DNA from 2 places in the Streptomyces sp. NPDC001450 genome. Region 1 is predicted to be linked to the other one. Evidence: predicted binding sites of a transcription regulator. Region 1 holds the regulator's gene; the other holds the start of a gene.

What was found. The regulator HrcA, encoded in region 1, represses chaperone genes, less so after heat shock. The targets are predictions, from matches to a motif close to TTNGCACTCNGNNNNNCNGAGTGCNAA.
Region 2: groL (chaperonin GroEL) is a predicted target of HrcA. The motif match lies at 6,353-6,379, and genes of this name have one in related genera.

Annotation. Positions count from the first base shown of each region.
Region 1 is NZ_JBSFHY010000047.1:23,740-35,216, reverse strand. It holds gene ACWC5O_RS37825 (S41 family peptidase) at 1-71, opposite strand, end outside; gene ACWC5O_RS37820 (hypothetical protein) at 180-743, opposite strand; gene ACWC5O_RS37815 (VOC family protein) at 829-1,221, opposite strand; gene ACWC5O_RS37810 (16S rRNA (uracil(1498)-N(3))-methyltransferase) at 1,242-1,994, opposite strand; gene ACWC5O_RS37805 (nitronate monooxygenase) at 1,991-3,067, opposite strand; gene dnaJ (molecular chaperone DnaJ) at 3,280-4,416, opposite strand; gene hrcA (heat-inducible transcriptional repressor HrcA) at 4,417-5,433, opposite strand; gene ACWC5O_RS37790 (MBL fold metallo-hydrolase) at 5,597-6,331, shown strand; gene ACWC5O_RS37785 (DUF3097 domain-containing protein) at 6,366-7,235, shown strand; gene ACWC5O_RS37780 (hypothetical protein) at 7,213-7,440, opposite strand; gene hemW (radical SAM family heme chaperone HemW) at 7,508-8,740, opposite strand; gene ACWC5O_RS37770 (SpoIIE family protein phosphatase) at 8,768-10,609, opposite strand; gene ACWC5O_RS37765 (AAA domain-containing protein) at 10,776-11,477, opposite strand, start outside.
Region 2 is NZ_JBSFHY010000001.1:52,035-63,511, reverse strand. It holds gene ACWC5O_RS00320 (carboxylesterase/lipase family protein) at 1-180, opposite strand, end outside; gene ACWC5O_RS00315 (NADH:flavin oxidoreductase) at 261-1,388, opposite strand; gene ACWC5O_RS00310 (hypothetical protein) at 1,534-1,761, opposite strand; gene ACWC5O_RS00305 (hypothetical protein) at 1,758-1,991, opposite strand; gene ACWC5O_RS00300 (helix-turn-helix domain-containing protein) at 2,108-2,947, shown strand; gene ACWC5O_RS00295 (DUF397 domain-containing protein) at 2,931-3,128, shown strand; gene ACWC5O_RS00290 (class I SAM-dependent methyltransferase) at 3,831-4,514, shown strand; gene groL (chaperonin GroEL) at 4,605-6,227, opposite strand; gene ACWC5O_RS00280 (cold-shock protein) at 6,551-6,757, opposite strand; gene ACWC5O_RS00275 (MoaD/ThiS family protein) at 7,200-7,475, opposite strand; gene thrC (threonine synthase) at 7,472-8,755, opposite strand; SAM riboswitch class I at 8,773-8,914, opposite strand; gene ACWC5O_RS00265 (glucosyl-3-phosphoglycerate synthase) at 9,073-10,044, shown strand; gene ACWC5O_RS00260 (alpha,alpha-trehalose-phosphate synthase (UDP-forming)) at 10,131-11,477, shown strand, end outside.

The sequences.
Region 1 (11,477 bases):
CTGACCCGCCAGGCCCGCCCGCCGTCCAGGGGTGCGAGCCACACGTCGTCCTCGGCGATGAAGGTCACCAAGTCGCCGTGGAGGTGGGGGAATCGGAGGTAGCCGGAGGATCCCGTCGAAGCGCCCTTAGTCACCCCGTCACTTTACGCAGCGACCGCCGCGCGCGCCCCCGGTTTCGATCACTTGCCCTGCGCGGGCCAGCAGGTCGGGTCGCCCTTGCACCAGATCGTCCGGGTCACGGTCACGGTGACGGTCGGCTGCCCGCCGGAGGGCCGGTAGGTGACGGGCGGAGCGTACGTCGGCCCTGGCTTGGCGTTGCAGTTGCCGAGCCCGCCGACGTGGAACACCTGCTTGCCCTCGACCCGGGCCGTCAGATCCCCGCGCACACAGGCGCCGTCGACGGCCTTGGTCACCACCCCGACGACGGTGATCTTCCGCAAGTCGTCGGTCTGCCCCTGACAGTCGACGGAGACGACGGTGGTCTCCGTCGGCGAGGGCGCCCTCCCGGGCGTGCGGCCGCCCGAGCTGCCGTAGTTCCCGGTGCAGGTGAGCCAACTCACCTTCACATGCTGCCTTTTCAGCTCGGCGGTGGCGGTCGTGTCGGTGGTGTACGCCACCGCGGCCGAACCGAGACCCCCCGGCTGGCACCCCACGACCGCCCCCACAGCCACCACGACGAGCCCGGCCGCACTCAGCACACGCACGGGCCGCACCCGACACCGAATCCGCCTCAACACCCCCATGCAGGGCAGCGTGCCACCGGCCCGCGCACGGGGGAAGGCCACATACGGTCACTCGTCAGTTCGGAGCGGTCACCATCGGATGATCTCAGCCGCGCAGCAGCAGCCACTCCTGGAGTTCCACCAGGTTGCCCTCGGGGTCCTTGAGGTGGGCCACGCGCATGCGGTCGGTCATGGGGGCCGGGCCGTGGAGCAGGGTGGCGCCGCGGGAGGTGATCTGCTCGCAGTAGGCGTCGAGGTCGTCGACACGCAGGACGACCAGGGAGCGGTGGCCGTTGGCCGGGTCACCCAGTTCGTTCAGGATCTCGGCCATCATGGCGCGGTCCTGCAGGGCGATCCCGGCGGAGCCGGCGTGGGGGCTGAACTTCTCGTACGGGCCCTCGGCGGCGCCGGACTGCGGCTTGAGGCCGAGGACTTCGGCGTAGAAGTGGTAGCAGGCGGCGAAGTCGGTGACGAGGAGCCGCACCTGTGCGAGTTCCATCGTGTTCCCCCAGGTTCGGGTCAGGACCAGCGGCCGGTGCGGCCCATGAGCAGCGCGGTGGCCGCGGTGCCCGCGGTCGACGTGCGCAGCACGCTGCGCCCGAGCCGGTAGGCCTTCGCGCCCACATCCTCGAAGAGTGCCAGCTCTTCGGGGGAGACACCGCCTTCGGGCCCGACGACCAGCACGATCTCGCCCGTGGCGGGGAGTTCGGCGGTCGCGAGCGGCTCGCTGCCGTAGTCGCGGTCCTCGTGCAGGACGGCGGCGAAGTCGGCTTTGGCGAGAAGTGCGGCAACCTGCTTGCTCGTCGCCGCGTCCGCCACCTCCGGGAAGCGCAGGCGACGGGACTGCTTGCCGGCCTCGCGCGCGGTGGCCCGCCACTTGGCGAGCGCCTTGAGGCCCCGGTCGCCCTTCCACTGGGTGATGCAGCGGGCAGCCGACCAGGGCACGATCGCGTCGACGCCGGTCTCGGTCATCGTCTCCACGGCCAGTTCACCGCGGTCGCCCTTGGGGAGAGCCTGGACGACGGTGATACGGGGGCTCGGCTCGGGTTCCACCGGGAACTCGAAGGGCTCGACGACCAGGTGGTCCTTCCCCGACGCGCTGAGGACGACCCCGGCCGCCCCCCGGCCCTTCCCGTCGGTGATCACCACGTCCTCACCGGACTGCAACCGCCGTACGGAGACCGCGTGCCGCCCCTCGGGGCCCGTCACGTCGATGATCGATCCGGGGCCCACGCCCTCCAGGGAGTCGACGACGAAGACCGGAGCCGTCATCGCCCGTCACCTCCGTCCGACAGCGCTGTCCTCGCCGCATCCATCTCGCCGACGAGAACCTGCACCAGCTCCCCGGCCGGCAGCTCGCGGGCCATCCGGTGGCCCTGGCCCGCCCACAGCGCCATGCCCTGCGCGTCCCCGGCCTTGGCGGCGGCCTTGCGCAGCGGTGAGGTCAGGTGGTGGATCTCGGGGTAGGCGGCGGGGGCGTACGGGCCGTGTTCGCGCAGGAAGCGGTTGACCAGGCCGCGCGCCGGGCGGCCGGAGAAGGCGCGGGTCAACTCGGTGCGGGCGAACAGGGGGTTGGTCAGCGCCTGCTTGTGCAGGGCGCTGGCGCCGGACTCGGGGGTGGCGAGGAACGCCGTGCCCAGCTGGGCCGCGCTCGCGCCCGCCGCGAGGACGGCGGCGATCTGGCTGCCGCGCATGAGGCCGCCGGCGGCGACGACCGGGATGCTCACGGCCTCCCGGATCTGGGCGATCAGCGAGAGCAGTCCGATGCCGGAGCCGTCGTTCTCCGGGACGTCCCGGTGGGTGCCCTGGTGGCCGCCGGCCTCCACGCCCTGCGCGATCACCGCGTCCGCGCCGGCCCGCTCGACCGCGAGAGCCTCCTCGGCGGTGGTGGCGGTGACCAGGGTGAAGGTGCCGGCACGGCGCAGGGAGTCGAGGACGTCCCGGCTCGGGACGCCGAAGTGGAAGGAGACCACCGGCACCGGGTTGTCGAGGAGGACGGCGAGCTTGGCGTCGTAGCCGTCGTCCCGGCCGCTGTCGGGGTCGCCCAGCTCGGTCTCGTACCAGGCGGCCTCACCGGCCAGCTGGTGGGCGTAGATCTCGACGGCGCCCGACTCTGCATACTCGGGCTGGGGCATGAAGAGGTTCACGCCGAAGGGGCGGCTCGTGATCCCCCGCAGCTGCTTGATCTCCTGGTACATGCCGTCGGCGGTCTTGTATCCGGCGGCGAGGAACCCGAGACCGCCCGCCTCGGACACGGCGGCGGCGAGCTGCGGGACGGAGACACCGCCCGCCATGGGGGCCTGCACGATCGGGTGGGGGAAGAGATCGGTCAGTGCGGAGGACATGACGGCATGTTGTCACGTCCTTCGAACAAGTCCGAATCCGGGCTTCCCACGGCATAGGACACCGGCATGCGGGGTGCTGGAGCACCCCGCAGACGATGGCTCAGCGCCCGTTGAAAGCGTCCTTCAGGCGGGAGAACAGGCCCTGCTGACCCGGCTGACCGTGCCTGCCCGGGAGCCAACCCCCGGACCCCCGGCCGCCGCATCAGCCGGCGTCAGCGCCCATTGAAAGCGTCCTTCAACCGCGAGAAGAGCCCCTGCTGACCCGGCTGGAACTGCCCCTGCGGACGCTCCTCGCCGCGCAGCTTCGCCAGCTCGCGCAGCAGTCGCTCCTGCTCGGGGTCGAGCTTGGTCGGGGTCGTGACCTCGACGTGGACGATCAGGTCGCCCCGGCCGCCGCCGCGCAGGTGCGTGACGCCCCGGTTGTGCAGCGGGATCGACTGGCCGGACTGGGTGCCGGGCCGGATGTCGACCTCCTCCATGCCGTCCAGGGTCTCCAGCGGCACCTTGGTGCCGAGGGCCGCCGCCGTCATCGGGATCGTGACCGTGCAGTGCAGGTCGTCGCCGCGCCGCTGGAAGGTCTGGTGCGGCAGCTCGTGGATCTCGACGTACAGGTCACCGGCCGGACCGCCACCGGGGCCGACCTCGCCCTCGCCGGCCAGCTGGATGCGGGTGCCGTTGTCGACACCGGCCGGGATCTTGACGGTGAGCGTGCGCCGGGAGCGGACCCGGCCGTCGCCCGCGCACTCCGGGCACGGGGTCGGCACGACCGTGCCGAAGCCCTGGCACTGGGGGCAGGGGCGGGAGGTCATGACCTGGCCCAGGAAGGACCGGGTCACCTGGGAGACCTCACCACGGCCGCGGCACATGTCACACGTCTGGGCGGACGTGCCGGGAGCGGCACCCTCACCGTTACAGGTGTTGCAGACGATCGCGGTGTCGACCTGGATGTCCTTGGTCGTCCCGAAGGCCGCCTCGTCCAGCTCGACCTCGATGCGGATCATCGCGTCCTGGCCGCGCCGGGTGCGCGAGCGCGGGCCGCGCTGCGACGCCGTACCGAAGAACGCGTCCATGATGTCGGAGAAGTTGCCGAAGCCACCTGCCCCGAAGCCGCCCGCACCGGCGCCGCCCGACTGGGAGAGCGGGTCGCCGCCGAGGTCGTAGACCTGCTTCTTCTGCGGGTCCGACAGCACCTCGTAAGCGGCGTTGATCTCCTTGAACCGCTCCTGGGTCTTCGGATCCGGGTTGACGTCCGGGTGCAGCTCGCGCGCGAGCCGACGGAACGCCTTCTTGATCTCATCCTGCGACGCGTCGCGGCGCACGCCGAGAACGGCGTAGTAGTCCGTGGCCACTTACGACTCCGCCAGGATCTGTCCGACGTACCGTGCCACTGCGCGTACCGCTCCCATCGTTCCCGGGTAGTCCATGCGGGTCGGTCCGACCACGCCTAGCTTGGCAACCGCCTCGCCGCCCGAACCGTAGCCGACCGACACGACGGAGGTGGAGTTGAGTCCCTCGTGGGCGTTCTCGTGCCCGATGCGCACGGTCATGCCCGAATCCTTCGCCTCGCCGAGGAGCTTGAGGAGCACGACCTGCTCCTCAAGGGCCTCCAGGACGGGCCGGATCACGAGGGGGAAGTCATGTCCGAAGCGGGCGAGATTGGCGGTGCCGCCGATCATCAGCCGCTCCTCGTTCTCCTCGACCAGTGTCTCCAGCAGGGTGGAGAGCACGGCGGAGACCGTACCGCGGTCCTCGACGTCGAAGGCCTCGGGCAGGTCCTCGACCAGACGCGGCACGTCGGTGAACCTGCGGCCCGCGACCCGGCTGTTCAGCCGGGCCCTGAGGTCCGCCAGGGACGCCTCACCGAAGGGCGCCGGGCAGTCGACCATCCGCTGCTCGACCCGGCCGGTGTCCGTGATCAGCACGAGCATCACCCGCGCGGGGGCGAGCGAGAGCAGCTCCACGTGCCGCACGGTGGACCGGGTCAGGGACGGGTACTGCACGACGGCGACCTGCCGGGTCAGCTGCGCGAGCAGCCGTACCGTGCGCGCCACGACGTCGTCGAGGTCGACGGCGCCCTCGAGGAAGTTCTGGATCGCCCGGCGCTCGGGCGCGGACATCGGCTTGACGCCCGCGAGCTTGTCCACGAACAGCCGGTAGCCCTTGTCGGTGGGGATACGCCCGGCACTGGTGTGCGGCTGGGCGATGAACCCCTCGTCCTCCAGGGCCGCCATGTCGTTGCGCACGGTCGCCGGTGAGACGCCGAGGTTGTGCCGCTCGGTGAGCGCTTTCGAGCCCACCGGCTCCTCGGTGCCCACATAGTCCTGGACGATGGCGCGCAGCACCTGAAGCCTGCGTTCACTCAGCATTCGCGCGCACCTCCAGCATGTCGTCCCCTCGGCTCTTCCGGTCGGCCGCCTGGCACTCTGCGTGTCCGAGTGCCAGCCTTCCCCAGCCCAGTGTACGGGCGTGGGGTACTCACTGGGCAAGGTCGGTCCCGCCGTACCAGGTTGATACCGCTAGCGTCGCGGTATGACGGTGACTTGGGAAGAGCTGGGGTGGGAGCGGCTGGCGCCCGGGGTCGGACGGTGCCGGCTGCCCGGCTGGGACTGCACCGTGGGCCTGGTTCTCGGGGCGGGTACGGCGCTGGTGGTGGACGCCGGGTCGAGCACGGCCGAGGGCGAGCGGCTACGGGCGTCGGCGGAGCGGCTGGCGGGGCACGGTGTGACCCATCTCGCGCTCACCCATCCCCACTTCGACCACGTCTTCGGCGCGGCCGCCTTCGCCGGGGCCCGGACGTACGCGGCGGTGGGCATCGACGCGGTGTTCGCGTACGAACGCGAAGAGCTGCGCCGGGACGCGGTCCGGCACGGCCTGCCGGCCGCGGACGCGGACGAGGCCGTCGCCGCCCTCGCCCCTCCCCGCCACCTGGTCTCGGGCGAGTGGACGCTGGACCTCGGCGACGGCCGGCAGGCGCTGCTGGCCAACGTGGGCCCCGGCCACACGGCCCACGATCTCGCGGTCTTCGTCCCCGGCTCGGTCTCCGGCGCCGCGGAGATCGTCTTCTGCGGCGACCTGGTGGAGGAGTCCGGTGAACCCCAGGCGGGCCCGGACGCCGTACCGTCCCGCTGGCCCGACGCCCTCGACCGGCTGCTCGCCCTCGGCGGCGAGGACGCGCTGTACGTGCCCGGTCACGGAGCGGTGGTCGACGCGGCGTTCGTACGACGCCAACGCGACGAGCTGGCGGCGCGTTTCGGCGTGTCGTGAGTGCTGGTCGGCGGCTTCTCCTATCGTCATCCGAATGCGCCCACCCGTCTCCCACCACCGCCCTTCCAACGAGGGCCCTTCGAGCCCACGCCCTCGCACGTACTCGCCGGACCTGACCCCGCCGTGGAAGAAGCCCGAGCCCGTGCCGGAGGTCCCGGCGGAGCCCGGTCTGGTGGTCGAGGAGCCCGGCACCGGTTTCTGCGGCGCGGTGATCCGCTGTGAGGCGGGCACGGTGACGCTGGAGGACCGCTTCGGCAAGCACCGGGTGTTCCCGCTGGAACCGCGCGGCTTCCTGCTGGAGGGCAGGGTGGTCACCCTGGTGCGGCCCGCGTCGGGTCCGGTACGGCCCACCCGTACGGCGTCCGGTTCGGTGGCCGTCCCCGGCGCACGCGCGCGCGTGGCCCGGGCCGGCCGCATCTACGTCGAGGGCCGGCACGACGCCGAACTGGTCGAGAAGGTGTGGGGTGACGACCTGCGCGTCGAGGGCGTGGTCGTGGAGTACCTGGAGGGCGTGGACGACCTGCCGGCGATCGTGGCCGAGTTCGCGCCGGGTCCGGATGCCCGCCTGGGCGTACTCGTGGACCACCTCGTCCCGGGCACGAAGGAGTGGCGCATCGCCGAGTCGGTGACGAGCGAGCACGCGCTGGTGGTCGGTCACCCGTACATCGACGTCTGGGAGGCCGTGAAGCCGTCGTCCCTGGGGATTCCCGGCTGGCCCCGGGTGCCGCGCGGGGAGGACTGGAAGACGGGGGTGTGCCGGGCTCTGGGGTGGCCGTCGGAGAACACCGGCGCGGTGTGGCAGGCGATTCTGCAGCGTGTGGGGTCTTACAAGGACCTGGAGCCCGAGTTGCTGGGGCGAGTGGAGGAGCTGATCGACTTCGTCACGGGTAGCGGTGAGGCCTGACCTTCTCGTACGTGGCGAATTCGCTGGTGTCCAGTTCGATGCCGAGAGGTTCCAACGGCATCGGTTCATCGGCCCCGTCATGGCACAGTGCGTGCACCGGATCCGGACTCGGCGTCATCACGATGGTCCTCCGCAGCAGCTCCGCCCTGATGCCTTCGGGGGGTTCCAGCTCCTCGAAGAACTTGATCATGTCGAGATCATTCACAGCCGCACCCTACGAACCAGCGCGGCAGCCAAACCCGACTCGCACACCGATTCCCCCGCCGGAGTGATCAGTCCACCAAGTCCCGCACCACCGCATCCGCCAACAACCGCCCTCGCAACGTCAGCACGGCCCGCCCCTCGTCGTACGGCCCCTCCTGGAGCAGTCCGTCCGCCAGGGCCCGCCGGGACGCCGCGAGCCCCTCTTCCTTCAGCAGGGACAGCGGCGCCCCCTCCCGCAGCCTTAGCTCCAGCAGGATGCGCTCCACCCGCCGGTCCTCCTCAGACAGCAGTTCCCGCCCCGCCCCCGGTGAACGGCCGGAGGCGAGGGCCGCCGCGTACGCCCCCGGATGCTTGACGTTCCACCACCGCACCCCGCCCGCGTGCGAATGCGCCCCCGGCCCGGCGCCCCACCAGTCCGCACCCCGCCAGTACAGCTCGTTGTGCAGGCAGCGGGCCGCCTCCGAGGTGGCCCAGTTGGAGACCTCGTACCAGTCGAAGCCGGCCGCGGACAGCATCTCCTCGGCGATCAGATAGCGATCGGCGTGGACGTCGTCGTCCGTCATCGGGACCTCGCCCCGGCGGATCCTTCTCGCCAGCTGGGTGCCCTCCTCGACGATCAGCGCGTACGCGCTGATGTGGTCGGGCCCCGCCCCCAGCGCCGCTTCCAGCGAGGCCCGCCAGTCGTCGTCCGACTCCCCCGGCGTGCCGTAGATCAGGTCCAGGTTGACGTGCTCGAAGCCCGCGGCCCGCGCCTCCGCCACGCATGCCTCGGGACGGCCCGGGGTGTGCGTGCGGTCGAGCACGCGCAGCACGTGCTGCTTCGCGCTCTGCATGCCGAAGGAGATCCGGTTGAAGCCGCCCTCCCGGAGTGTCGTGAGGTACGCGGGGTCGACCGACTCCGGGTTCGCCTCCGTCGTGATCTCCGCGTCCGGCGCCAGACCGAACTCGTCCCGGATCGCCCCCAGCATCCGTACGAGATCGTCGGCGGCCAGCAGCGTCGGAGTACCGCCCCCGACGAACACCGTACGCACCTGGCGCGGGTCGTCACCCAGGACCTTCCGCGCCAGTCGGATCTCGTCGATCAGCGTGTCCGCGTAGTTGTCCCGGGAGGCGAGCACGCCGCCGGTGCCGCGCAGCTCGGTCGCGGTGTACGTGTTGAAGTCGCAGTAGCCGCAGCGGGTCGCGCAGTACGGGACGTGCAGGTAGAACCCGAGGGGTCGGTCGGCGGCGCCGGCGAGCGCGGAGGCGGGCAGCGCGCCGTCGTCGGGGACCGGCTCGCCGTCGGGGAGTGCGGAAGGCATGTCCCCCATTGTCCCGTACGACGCCGGTCACTCCGCCTGGAGCACCAGCAGGGCCAGGTCGTCCTCCGGCAGACCGCCGCCGAAGTCGTGCACCAGACGGCGTATCCTCTCCGCGATCAAGTCGGCGCTCAGACCCGCACAGCCGGACAGGGCCCGCGCGAGCCCGTCGCCGTCGTCGAACTGGCGGGAGCCGGAGCGGCGCTCGGTCACCCCGTCGGTGACGCACAGCAGGCTGTCGCCGGGCCCCAGCTCGATGGTCTCGCTGGTGTAGGTCTCGTCCTCCACGACGCCCAGCAGGGTCTGCGGGCGGGCGGCGGTGCGCACCTCGCCGTCGGGGCGCAGCAGCAGTGGCAGGGGGTGTCCGGCGGAGGCGAGGGTGCAGCGGACGCCGCCGTCGTGCGGGGTCAGCTCGCCGTACAGGAGGGACAGGAAGCGGGTCTGCGGGCCGTCCCCGGGGGCCGCGGGGCGCGCGCCGCCGGCGACCAGCGCGCGGGCGGCCGCGTCGGCGGCTTCGGTGGCATCGTCCAGGAGGAGCTGGTTGAGGCGGTCGAGGACATCGGCGACCCGGTAGCCCTCGCGGGCGAGCAGCCGCAGCCAGGGGCGGGCGAGTCCGATCACGACCGCCGCCTCGGGGCCCTTGCCCTGTACGTCGCCGACGGCGAAGCACCAGCGGCCGTCGCCCGCCGGGAACAGGTCGTAGAAGTCCCCGCTGGGGCCGCCCTTGTCGCAGGGCTCGTAGACGAGCGCGCTGCTCACGCCGGGGATCTCGGCGACCGCGCCGGGCAGCAGGCCGCGCTGCAGGACGGCGCTGATGGTGGCCTGCCGGGCGTACTGGCGGGCGGCGCCGATGGCCAGGGCGACCCGCCGGCCGAGGTCCTCGACCAGGCCGGTGACCTCGTCGGGGAAGTGCTGCAGCCCGCAGCGCCCGATGACCAGCGTGCCCAGCGGGCGGCCGCCCGCGATCAGCCGGTACGCCAGCGCCGCGCCGTGGGCGTCCTGCGGGCCGAGCGCGTCGCCGGGCCAGGGGTACGGCTCCGGGCCGGACCTCAACCCGTCCCGCGGGCAGGGCGGGTCCTTCTCCAGGGCGCGGGACAGCTCATCGATGCGGTTCTCGCTGGCGTGCCAGACACGCGCGGGCGCGCCGCCGTCGCCGCCGCGCACGGTCGCCTCGTCCTCCAGCCACACCGCGCACCAGTCGGCGAGCCGGGGCACGATCAGCTGGCCGGCGAGGGCCGTGACCAGGTTCTCGTCCAGCTGCCCGGCGAGCAGGTCGGAGGCCTCGGCGAGGAAGGACAGCGCGCCCCGGCCGAGCCAGTCCCGGTCGGCTCCGGGGCGCTGCGGCTGCGGGGCGAGGGCCTCGGCGGCCGCCAGGGTGTGGGCCGGGGCGGGCCCGTCCGGGTCCCCCTTGCCGTCGACGGACAGCCGCGCCCACACCGTCTTGGTGCCGGCGCGGTAGGTGACACCCCAGGACTCGGCGAGGGTGGCGACCAGGCGCAGGCCGCGCCCGTGCTCGGGGGTGTCGTACGGAGCCTCGCCGCGCGCGGGGTCGCGCGGCGCGCGCGCCGGGTGGTGGTCGCGCACCTGCACCACGAACGCGCCGGAATCCTCCAGGCGCCAGTCGACCTCCACCTCCGTGCCCGCGTGGACGACGGCGTTGGTGACGAGTTCGCTGACGACGGCTACGGCGTCGCCGGCCAGCCGTGCGGACCCCTCCGGATCGACGAGCCCCCGGCCGGACCACTCGGCGAACGCGGCGCGCACCAGCGCACGGGCGGAGCCGGGCGCGAGTGGAGTACCGGGCAGGGTGGCGAGTCCCTGTGCCCCACAGTCGTCACTCTCGCTCTCCCGCTGTGTCGGTATGGCCGCCATGTCCATGCGGCCAGGGTGACAGAGGGATCCCACACCTGTGCGCTGAGTTACCGAAGTGGACAGGCGCGCGTGAGAACTGTGCTACGGGTGTGCTCGAACGCGGTCGGAAAGTGTGCGGAATTCGAGCATCCGCGCATCCTCGGCTCGGTTCTGCCGTGGCCTCGGCTCAGTCCTCGATGTACCGGATCAGCACGCGCAGCGTCGTGCCGCGTTCCGTCCGCCAGGTCACCTCGTCCCCCACCTCGCGCCACAGCAGCGCCTTGCCCAGGGCCGAGTCGGGGCTGAGCCGCTCCGCCTCGTCGCCGGCGAGCAGCGCTATTTCGTACGTCGTGATCCCAGGTTCGTCCGGGTCCTCGACGCCGACCAGGCATCCCGGTACGACGACGGCACCGCCGGTGCAGGACGGGTCGGGGACGACCTGGTCGAGCAGGGCCCGCAGGAAGCTCCGCCGTTCCTTCAGCGCCTCGCGCCGCTTCTCGTGGGCGGCCAGCTGGGCCTTGCGGGACGAGGAGTCGACGGCCACCACCTCGGGCAAGGGCAGGTCGAGCACGTCCTGTACCCGCTCCAGCTCCCGCTGCACCCGCCGGTGGGCGGCCAGGCTGATCCGGTCGATGCGCAGGCGCGGCAGCGGTCGCTCGGGGGCGGGGGCGGCCCGAGTGGGAGCGGCCTGCGCGGAGGCGGCCGGCTCGGTGGTCCGCACGGGCTGCCGTGGCAGGGCGGGCAGCGTGTGCTGGGCGGCCGTCCGGCTGGGCGCGTTCCGGGCCACGGGCTGCCGGTCCGCCGCCGTTCCACCTCCCGTCGGCCGTCGGTCCACGCGGAGCAGCTCCGTCGTACGGCCGTGGGCGGCTTCGGGGGTGCCGGGCGCGTG
Region 2 (11,477 bases), on a different contig from region 1:
CCAGGGCCGGGCCGGGCGCGGGGCCTGGAACCTGGCCTCGCCGACGGGGGGTTCGGCGAAGGGGATGCCGCGGAAGACCGCCAGACCGTCCTCGCGGCGGCCGCGCACCGCGCCGGAGGCGGTGCGCACCACAGGTCCGGCGGCCTCCGCCGCCCGGGCCCCGGACTCGCTCGTCGTCATGCTCGCTCCTCACTGGTCATCAGGGGAACGGACGGGAACGATCCCAAGTGCCCGGCGGACTCGGCCACTTCGGCTCAGCGTCAGCTCAGGGTCTTCAGCGCGGCCACGTCGTACGGCTTCAGCTCGTCGAAGCGGTCCGCGAGCACCTTCGCCGCCCACTCCGGGTCCTGGAGCAGCGCACGGCCGACGGCGACCATGTCGAACTCGTCCGCCTCCAGGCGGTCGAGCAGGTTGTCGATGCCCTTGACCGGGGAGCCCTCGCCCTGGAAGGCCTTGATGAAGTCGCCGTCGAGACCGACCGAGCCGACGCTGATGACCTGCTTGCCGGTGAGCTTCTTCGTCCAGCCCGCGAGGTTCAGGTCGGAGCCGTCGAACTCGGGCAGCCAGTAGCGGCGGGTGGAGGCGTGGAAGACGTCGACGCCGGCGGCGGCCAGCGGGGTGAGGATCGCCTCCAGCTCCTCGGGGGTCTCGGCGAGGCGGGCGCCGTAGTCCTGCTGCTTCCACTGCGAGAAGCGGAAGAGGACCGGGAACTCGGGGGAGACGGCCTCGCGGACCGCGGCGACGATCTCCGCCGCGAACTTGGTGCGGGCCACCGGGTCGCCGCCGTAGGCGTCGGTGCGGCGGTTGGTGCCGGCCCACAGGAACTGGTCGAGGAGGTAGCCGTGGGCGCCGTGCAGCTCGACGCCGTCGAAGCCGATGCGCTCGGCGTCGGCGGCGGCCTGGGCGAACGCGGCGACGACGTCGTCCAGGTCCTGCTGCGTCATGGTCTTGCCGGTGGGCTCGGCACCCTCGGTGACCAGGCCGGACGGGCCGACCGCGGGGGCGTGCGCGAACGGCGGCTCGCCCGCCTTGCGGACCATGCCGATGTGCCACAGCTGCGGCACGATCGTCCCGCCCGCCGCGTGCACGTCCTCAGCGACCTTCGCCCAGCCGGCCAGCTGCTCCTCGCCGTGGAACCGGGGCACACGGTCGCTCTGCCCGGCCGACTCGTGCCCGACGTACGTCCCCTCGGTGACGATGAGACCGACACCGGCGGCGGCACGGCGCGCGTAGTACGACCGCACGTCCTCGCCAGGGATGCCGCCCGGGGAGAACATGCGGGTCATCGGCGCCATCACGATCCGGTTGGGGACCGTGAGCCCGTTGAGGCTGATCGGGCGGGAGAGGATCTGGGCCGCGCGGGAGGCGGGAAGCGTCGTGTCGGTCACGTGGGGGCTCCTCGGGTGTTGCTCGGTCTGACCAGCTGGTATGTGCACACGCATTGTTACACCTCCTCAAAGAACCTCCTATGCGGTGCGGCACATTCCGAATCCGGGCTGCCCTCGTTGTGATCCCGGCCACGCCCGCCGGCCGTCAGGGCAGCTCGGCCGCCGGGCGTGAGCGGGCGCCCTGGTTCAGTCGCCGCACCTTTTCGCGCAGCACCTCGTCCGGCGCCACCTCCCCCAGCTCCTCGGGGGGACAGTCCCACTCCCGGCCGCCACCCACGGGCCGAAGCTGCACATAACCTCCTACGCGCGCCATTACCTCGCCGATCCGCCCGCTCCGTACGTCGACGGCGTACGTCCCGATCTCCCCGGTCACGCATCCCCGCCCGACCGCCGCAGCACCGCCGCCAGCCGCGAGGCCACACCCAGGTTGCAGCGGCCCAGGTCGACGAGGGCATAGGGGTGACCGTGGGCGCCGGTGACCGGGTCGATCCGCAGTGAGGGGAGGATGATCCCCACGTCGTGCAGGGCCGTGCGCAGTCGCTCTACGGCTTCCGCTGCGGAGCGGGCGGGTCGGTCGTCCGCCGTCATTTCCTTCGCATCCATTGCGCCAATTCCTCCACGGTGAGTGTTCGCTTTCAACACACAGCGTGGCCATCATGCCTCTAACCTGGCCAGATACGGCGCCCCAACAACCTCGTCTGTCGGACCGGGAGTTGCACATGGCAGGACCGAAGGATCTGGACCCGTCGTCATCGCCGCGCGCTTTGCTGGGTGCGGAGTTACGGCACGCTCGCGAGCGGAAGGGGCTGAGTCAGGCCGAGTTGGGGCAGAGACTGTTCGTGAGCGGGTCGTTCATCGGGCAGTTGGAGGCCGGGACGCGGCGGATGCAGCCGGAGTACGCGCGGATGCTGGACGAAATCCTGGAGACGGACGGCTTCTTCACACGGAACCGCGAGGCTGCGGCCAAGTCGAAGTATCAGCACCACTACGCAGACGTAGTGGAGGCCGAGGCTCTGGCCACGACGATCAGGCATTATGTTCCGCTCCTGATCCCCGGACTGCTCCAGACTCCCACGTACGCGCGGGCAGTGGACCAAGTGTGGGCCGCGATGACGCCGGAGGAGACCATCAAGGAGTGGGTGGAAGGCCGTTTGGAACGGGCCCGTCTGCTCGATCACCCAACAAAGCCCGTGTTGTGGGCGGTGCTTGACGAGGCGGCGCTGCGCCGGAAAGTCGGTAGCCCGGCGGTGATGGCAGAGGCACTGCGCCATGTCGCTGGCCTGGCCCGCCGGAACCGGATCGTCATGCAGGTGGTGCCGTTCAGCGCGGGCGCGCACACGGCGATGCAGGGTGCTCTGAAGCTGATGGAGTTCGAGGACGCCCCTCCGCTGGCCTACATGGAAGGGCTGAGCACCGGACGGCTGGAGGACGACCCGGCCACTGTCACCCGACTGAGGTTCGTGTACGACCTCCTCGTGGCGTCAGCGCTCTCGCAGGAGAAGTCCCTGGCGCTCATCGAGGCGTTGGCAGAGGATTACACCCATGAGGAACATCCCTGACCCCGGCCTGAGCACGGCCGTATGGATCAAGTCGAGCTACAGCGGTGGCGACGAAAACTGCCTCGAAGTCACCCACGACTTCCCCACCCTCATCCCCATCCGAGACTCGAAGAACCCCCAAGGACCGAAGCTCTTCTTCAGCTCGGTCACCTGGGCTGCCTTCACCTCTTCTCTCAAGTGACCGTTGGGGCCGGGTCCCGGCCGGGGTTCGCGAGCAACGGTCGGCTGCGAGGGGACCCTCGGCTGACGGGCGCGGTCGCGCCTCGCCAGCACGCCGGGCCGGCTTGGCGGCCTGCGGGCGAGTGGGGGAAGGAAACCGGCCGATGGACCTGAGTGGTGCGAATGGGCCGACCTCTGCCTCGTCTGACCTGCCTGACCAGGGCATTTGCCGGGGCTGGTGGCCCGAATGCACCAATCACTCGGTGAAGCGAGGCTGAAGTGGCCTGTGTGACGGGCGGGACTCGGAGGACAGGTGCATCGCCCCGCCCACCGGCCGCAAGCCGCCAACCCGGCCCGGCCTGCCCCAACCCAGCGTTCGCGCCCCACCCACCGGCGGCCAGCCGCTATGCCAGCCCGGCGTGCAGGCGAGGCGCGAACGCGCACCTCCGCCAACGGCACAAGCGCAGCCCGCCCAAGGGCCAACCCCGCCAAGCCGCCCACTGCTCCCCGGCCGCCCGCTCGCTTCTTCCCCGTGCTGGAGCGGACCAGGTCAAGGGTGGGCCGCAGGCCCATCGCCGAAGGCGACGCGCAGCGCCCTTGACGCGGGCCGTGGAAGCACGACAATCGCCGAGAAGCGGGCGGCCCGACGGTCACTGGCCAACTCCCGAGGCTCAGGCCTCGCATCCCCGCCCTGCGAGTTGACTTCACTACGCAGACTGACCGTATGCCGAAACCCCCACTGATCTCCGCGAGCGACGAGCTGGAGCGGTCCTCCGTCGTAGCCAACAACTCCATGAACCGGGAACGCGGGCTGACCGGAGTCAACAGCTACGCCCGCGAGTTGGGCTTCGATCCCGTTGCCCGGCTGGCCGGTCGTCCCGCTCCCTCCTGGCTGGACCTGTGCAGTGGTGAGGGCCGGGCCCTGCGGGAGGCGTCCGGTGCCCTGTCGAGGGACGCTGTGCTCACCGCCGTGGATCTCGTGGGGCCGCTCGCGCCCGGGGCGCCGACACCGCCCGTCCTGGAGGAGATCGTCGCCTCCGTTTCCTCTTGGGCGCCCTCACGGACGTACGACCTCATCACCTGCGTACACGGTCTCCACTACATCGGCGATCAGCTGGGGCTCGTCTGCCGGGCCGCCTCCTGGCTCGCTCCCGACGGGCTGTTCATCGCCCACTTCGACCCCGACTCCATCCGCTGGGTCGATGGCTCACCTGCCGGGCGGGCCGTTCTTTCCGCCCTCCGCGCCGCCGGGTTCCGCTACAGCTCCCGGCACCACCGCCTCACCCTCGATGGCGCCCGCGACATCCGACCGCCGTTCCGCTACGTCGGCGCCGATCCCTCCGCCGGGCCGAACTACACGGGTCAGCCCGCAGTGGGTTCCTATTACGCGGAGACCCGCGTCGGCTGAGCCCTGAAAACGCCCGAGGGCGGCACCCCCAGCCAGAAGCTGGGAGCACCGCCCTCGGTCCATAGGACAGGCGATCAACCGTCAGGTCGATCAGAAGTCCATGTCACCGCCCGGCATGCCGCCCGGAGCGGCCGCGGCGGCCTTCTCCGGCTTGTCGGCGATGACGGCCTCGGTGGTGAGGAACAGCGCGGCGATGGAGGCGGCGTTCTGCAGGGCAGAGCGGGTCACCTTCGCCGGGTCGATGATGCCCTCGGCGACCAGGTCGACGTACTCGCCGGTCGCGGCGTTCAGGCCGTGGCCCGGGGTCAGGTTGCGCACCTTCTCCACCACGACACCGCCCTCGAGGCCGGCGTTGACGGCGATCTGCTTCAGCGGGGCCTCCAGGGCCAGCTTCACAGCGGCGGCACCGGTGGCCTCGTCGCCCTCGAGCTCCAGCTTCTCGAAGACACCGGAGGTCTGCAGCAGGGCCACGCCACCACCGGCGACGATGCCCTCCTCGACGGCGGCCTTCGCGTTGCGGACGGCGTCCTCGATGCGGTGCTTGCGCTCCTTGAGCTCCACCTCGGTGGCGGCACCGGCCTTGATGACCGCGACACCGCCGGCGAGCTTCGCCAGGCGCTCCTGCAGCTTCTCGCGGTCGTAGTCGGAGTCGCTGTTCTCGATCTCGGCGCGGATCTGGTTCACGCGGCCGCCCACCTGCTCCGAGGAGCCGGCGCCGTCGACGATGGTGGTCTCGTCCTTGGTGATGACGACCTTGCGGGCGCGGCCCAGGAGGTCCAGGGTCGCGTTCTCCAGCTTGAGGCCGACCTCCTCGGAGATGACCTCGCCGCCCGTGAGGATGGCGATGTCGCCGAGCATGGCCTTGCGACGGTCACCGAAGCCCGGGGCCTTGACGGCGACGGACTTGAAGGTGCCGCGGATCTTGTTGACGACCAGGGTCGACAGGGCCTCGCCCTCGACGTCCTCGGCGATGATCAGCAGCGGCTTGCCCGACTGCATGACCTTCTCCAGCAGCGGGAGCAGGTCCTTGACCGAGGAGATCTTGGAGTTGGCGATGAGGATGTACGGGTCCTCGAGCGACGCCTCCATGCGCTCCATGTCGGTCGCGAAGTAGGCGGAGATGTAGCCCTTGTCGAAGCGCATGCCCTCGGTGAGCTCGAGCTCCAGACCGAAGGTGTTGCTCTCCTCGACGGTGATGACGCCTTCCTTGCCGACCTTGTCCATGGCCTCGGCGATCAGCTCGCCGATCTGGGTGTCGGCGGCGGAGATGGACGCGGTGGAGGCGATCTGCTCCTTGGTCTCGACGTCCTTCGCCTGCTCCAGCAGGGCGGCGGAGACGGCCTCGACGGCCTTCTCGATACCGCGCTTCAGGGCCATCGGGTTGGCACCGGCGGCGACGTTGCGGAGGCCTTCCTTGACCAGGGCCTGGGCCAGGACGGTCGCGGTCGTCGTGCCGTCACCGGCTACGTCGTCCGTCTTCTTCGCGACTTCCTTGACCAGCTCGGCGCCGATCTTCTCGAACGGGTCCTCGAGCTCGATCTCCTTGGCGATGGAGACACCGTCGTTGGTGATCGTGGGGGCGCCCCACTTCTTCTCGAGGACGACGTTGCGGCCCTTGGGGCCGAGCGTCACCTTCACGGCGTCCGCGAGCTGGTTCATGCCGCGCTCGAGGCCGCGCCGCGCCTCCTCGTCGAACGCGATGATCTTGGCCATGTGAAGTGGTCCCTCCAGGACTGGGGGTGATTCCTTCGGACCGCGCCCGCGCCCGCGACGGACGGCTCGCCGACCTGTGGTTCCTTGCCCCACCTGGCCTGCGGGCCTCACCGACCCGGTCCTTCTTGTCACTCTCACCTTCAGAGTGCTAACGCCAATGATTAGCACTCGGCACCCTCGAGTGCAAGCGCCTCGGGCATGCCGGAGGGGGCGCTCAGCCGCGCGCGAACAGGGGCGCCGGGCATGACGAAGGGCCCGTACCCCAGGAGGTACGGGCCCTTCGAAGATGAACAGAAGAACGTCGCTGTCAGCCGACGCGTGCTTCAGCTGGTCGCCAGCCGGACCATGTCCGCCTGCGGGCCCTTCTGGCCCTGCGAGATCTCGAAGTCGACCCGCTGCCCCTCTTCCAGGGTGCGGTAACCGTCCATCTGGATCGCGCTGTAGTGGACGAAAACATCCGCACCACCGTCGACCGCGATGAAGCCGTACCCCTTCTCCGCGTTGAACCACTTGACGGTGCCCTGAGCCATGCCTAACTCCCCTATTACTGGCCCTTGCACAGATCCACACTTCGCGGACCCGGGTCAGACCTCACCCCCCATTGGTCGGGGGCGTGCGCCGGAACGCGTCGACCGCGGCTGAATGTATCTGTCCAACTGCCGTCTGCAACAGGTCAATCGGACGAGAATTCTGGACGGGCCCGGTCCGGAATCTGCCGAGAATTCGTCCGAATTCAGGGCAAGTCGGGCTCCATAAAAGGCGTAAAAGCCGCATTCAACCCGTGCACTTTGGCTGCTTCTCACCGGGGCGTACGGCATGATTCCGGGGCTTGCGACCCGCAGACCCGGCACGCGTTCCCCAACTGTACCGCGCTCAATCACGCAGAATGGCCCCCTCCGCTTCTCTCACGGAGGAGGCCATTCGATGAACATTCAGTAACCGCGGTTACCGAAGGTAATGGTCCGCTTTTGATCAGCCGCCGGCGACGGCGGGAATGATGGAGACTCCGGCACCGTCCGGGGTCGCCGTCTCCAGCCCCTGCTCGAAGCGGACGTCGTCGTCGTTGACGTACACGTTGACGAAGCGGCGCAGCTTGCCCTGGTCGTCGAGAACGCGGGCCGCGATGCCCGTGTGGTTCTTCTCCAGGTCCTCGATGACCTCGGCGAGGGTCGCACCCTCGGCGGCGACCTCGGCCTGGCCACCGGTGTAGGTGCGCAGGATGGTGGGGATGCGAACGGTCACGCTCATGCGAGGCCAGCCTCTCGGAAGGAGTCCAGGGTCGGGCGGATGGTGGCGGTGAGCCCCGTGCCGGCCACCGCGTCGAGGGTCTTGAGGCCGTCACCGGTGTTGAGGACGACCGTCGTCAGCGTCGGGTCCAGCACACCGTTCTCGATCAGCTTCTGCGTCACGCCGACCGTCACACCGCCGGCGGTCTCCGCGAAGATGCCCTCGGTCCGGGCCAGCAGCCTGATCGCGTCCACGACCTGCTCGTCGGTCACGTCCTCCACCGCGCCACCGGTACGGCGGGCGATGTCGAGGACGTACGGGCCGTCGGCCGGGTTGCCGATCGCCAGGGACTTGGCGATGGTGTTCGGCTTCTGCGGGCGGACCACGTCGTGACCGGCCTTGAAGGCGGTGGACACCGGCGAGCAGCCCTCGGCCTGGGCACCGAAGATCTTGTACGGCCTGTCCTCGACGAGCCCGAGCTTGATCAGCTCCTGCAGACCCTTGTCGATCTTCGTCAGCTGGGAGCCGGAGGCGATCGGGACCACGAGCTGGTCCGGGAGCCGCCAGCCGAGCTGCTCGCAGATCTCGTACGCCAGGGTCTTCGAGCCCTCCGCGTAGTACGGCCGCAGGTTGACGTTGACGAAGCCCCAGCCCTCGCCGGCCGGGTCACCGATCAGCTCGGAGCAGAACCGGTTCACGTCGTCGTAGTTGCCCTCGATCCCGACCAGCTCGCCGCCGTAGACCGCGGCCATGACGACCTTGCCCTGCTCCAGGTCGTGCGGGATGAACACGCAGGAGCGGAAGCCGGCGCGGGCGGCGGCGGCGCCGACGGCACCGGCGAGGTTGCCGGTCGAGGAGCAGGAGAGCGTGGTGAAGCCGAAGGCGCGCGCGGCCTCCAGGGCCTGGGCCACCACCCGGTCCTTGAAGGAGTGCGTCGGGTTGCCGGAGTCGTCCTTCACGTACAGCCCGCCGGTGACGCCCAGCTCGCGGGCCAGGTTGTCGGCCTTGACGAGCTTGGTCCAGCCCGGGTTGATGTTGGGCTTGTCGGCCACGTCGGCGGGGACGGGCAGCAGCGGCGCGTAACGCCAGATGTTCGCGGGGCCGGACTCGATGCGCCCCCGCAGCTCTTCGGTGTCGTACGCGGAGAAGTCGTAGGCGATCTCCAGCGGGCCGAAACACTCCTCGCAGGCGAACACCGGCCCGAGGGGCACCCGGTGACCGCACTCGCGACAGCTCAGGGCCGCGGCGGGGCCGAGGTCTACGGTGGGATTGCTGGTGCTTGCAACAGTCTGCACAGCCATGGAGGCGAGGCCCTTTCTCCTCATCTTCCTCACGACGCATCTCGCCGTGAGACGGATTTGGCACCTTCCCTAGCCGGGAGCCTCGCTGGAGAACGAGAACCGACTGGAGGGTTGCCGGGGCTTCATCGGGCCGTGTCCCTCTGCCCCTCTGGATGAGCTGTATGTGGTTGTCAACGCCCGTTGACCCCGACATGCGATGGTCACCGGCGTTGTTCAAGACTGTAACCGAAGGCCAGGACAGTTGAGATAGTCGTCCGAACCGCGAGATGGATCACACGGTCACCCCATGTGATCACGACAGTGAGGAGCCGCAGACCGTGCTGGAAGAAGTCGAGCGCTGGCTGGCCACCCGCTCCTGGTCCGTGACCGATCGTCCGCTCCACCGGATACTCGCCGCCAAGCAGCGCACCGGTCAGTCCGTCTCCGTCGTCCTGCCCGCGCTGAACGAGGAGAAGACGGTCGGCGACATCGTCGCGATCATCCGTCACGACCTCATGCAGCAGGTCCCGCTCGTCGACGAGATCGTCGTCGTCGACTCCGGGTCCACCGACCACACCTCCGAGGTCGCCGCCTCCGCGGGCGCGCGGGTCGTCCACCGCGACGAGATCCTCCCGCGCATCCCGGCCGTCCCCGGCAAGGGCGAGGTGCTGTGGCGCTCCCTGCTGGTGACCAGCGGGGACATCATCTGCTTCATCGACGCCGACCTGAAGGAGTTCTCCTCCGACTTCGTCTCCGGCATCGTCGGCCCCCTGCTCACCGAACCGGGCGTCGACCTGGTCAAGGCGATGTACGACCGCCCGCTCGGCGCTGAGCTGGATTCGCTCGCCTCCGGCAGGACGGCCGGGCAGGGCGGCCGGGTCACCGAACTCATGGCCCGCCCGCTGCTGAACATGCACTGGCCGCAGCTGGCCGGTTTCGTGCAGCCGCTCGGCGGCGAGTACGCGGCCCGCCGCTCGCTGCTCGAACAGCTCCCCTTCCCGGTCGGCTACGGCGTCGAGCTGGGCATGCTGGTCGACGCCCTGCACCTGGTGGGCCTGGACGCCCTCGCCCAGGTCGACGTCGGCGTGCGCAAGCACCGCCACCAGGACGGCCAGGCGCTCGGCCGGATGGCCGCGGCGATCTACCGCACGGCACAGCTCAGGCTCGCCCGCGGGCACCTGATCCGGCCGTCGCTGACCCAGTTCGAGCGGGGCGAGGACGGGTTCGAGCCACGCACCTACTCGGTGGACACCGAGGAGCGGCCGCCGATGGCGGAGATCGCGGAGTACGCGGCGCGCCGGGTGGCGTGAGGGGCGCACGAAAACGGCTGTATACAGCCCCCTTCCGGGGCAGACCGTACGTTTGAGCGTTTCCGGGCCGGGCTAGGTTGAGGACCATGGCTTCCGCGCACACTGCTGATGTGCTGGTCGCGTCCAACCGCGGCCCGGTTTCGTACGAGGTGCACGAGGACGGCTCGCTGCTCGCCAAACGGGGCGGCGGCGGGCTGGTCTCGGGGCTGTCGGCCATCGGGCCGAACCACAATGCGGTGTGGGTGTGCGCCGCGCTGGGCGGCGGCGACCGCGAGGCGGTACGGCGCGCGGGCGGCGGGCTGCTGCCGGCCGAGGAGACCGGCGGGCAGCGGGTGCGGATGCTCGGCATCGACCCGACCGTGTTCTCCGACGCGTACAACGGCATCGCCAACTCGGTGCTGTGGTTCGTCCACCACATGCTGTACCAGACCCCGCTGGAGCCGGTCTTCGACGCGGAGTTCCGGCGGCAGTGGGCGTCGTACGAGGCGTACAACCGCGCCTTCGCCGAGGCGCTGGCCGAGGAGGCGGCGGAGGGCGCCGCGGTGCTCGTCCAGGACTACCACCTGGCCCTCGCCCCCCGGATGCTCCGCCGGCTCCGCCCCGACCTGCGCATCGGCCACTTCTCGCACACCCCGTGGGCCCCGCCGGACTACTTCCGCCTGCTGCCGGACGACATCGCGGCCGAGCTGCTGACCGGCATCCTGGGCGCGGACCGGGCCGCGTTCCTGACCCGGCGGTGGGCGGACGCGTTCACCGACTGCTGTCACGCGGTGCTGGGCCCCGGCATCCCGTCCGGGACCCGGATCGGTGTGCACGGGCTCGGAGCGGACGCGGACTTCCTGCGCGAGCGGGCGCACCGGCCGGACGTGGACGCACGGATGGCCGCGCTGCGGGAGGAGATCGGCGAGGGACGCCGGACGATCGTGCGGGTGGACCGCACCGAGCTGTCCAAGAACATCGTGCGCGGCCTGCTGGCGTACCGGCAGCTGCTGGAGGACCACCCCGAGTGGCGCGAACGGGTGGTCCATCTCGCGTTCGCCTACCCGTCCCGGCAGGACCTCCCCGTCTACCGGGAGTACACGGCCGAGGTGCAGCGGGTCGCTGAGACGATCAACTCCGTGTACGGGACGGCGGGTTGGACCCCCGTCGTGCTGCACGTCAAGGACGACTTCGCCCGCTCCCTGGCCGCGTACCGGCTCGCGGACGTGGCGCTGGTCAACCCGATCCGGGACGGCATGAACCTGGTCGCCAAGGAGGTGCCGGTCGTCTCCGACGAGGGGTGCGCGCTGGTGCTGTCGCGGGAGGCGGGGGCGTGCGAGGAGCTGGGCGAGGACGCGATCGTGGTGAACCCGTACGACATCGGGGGGACCGCGAGGGCGTTGCACGAGGCGCTGAGCCTGCCGGCGGGTGAGCGGGCGGAACGCTCGAAGAGG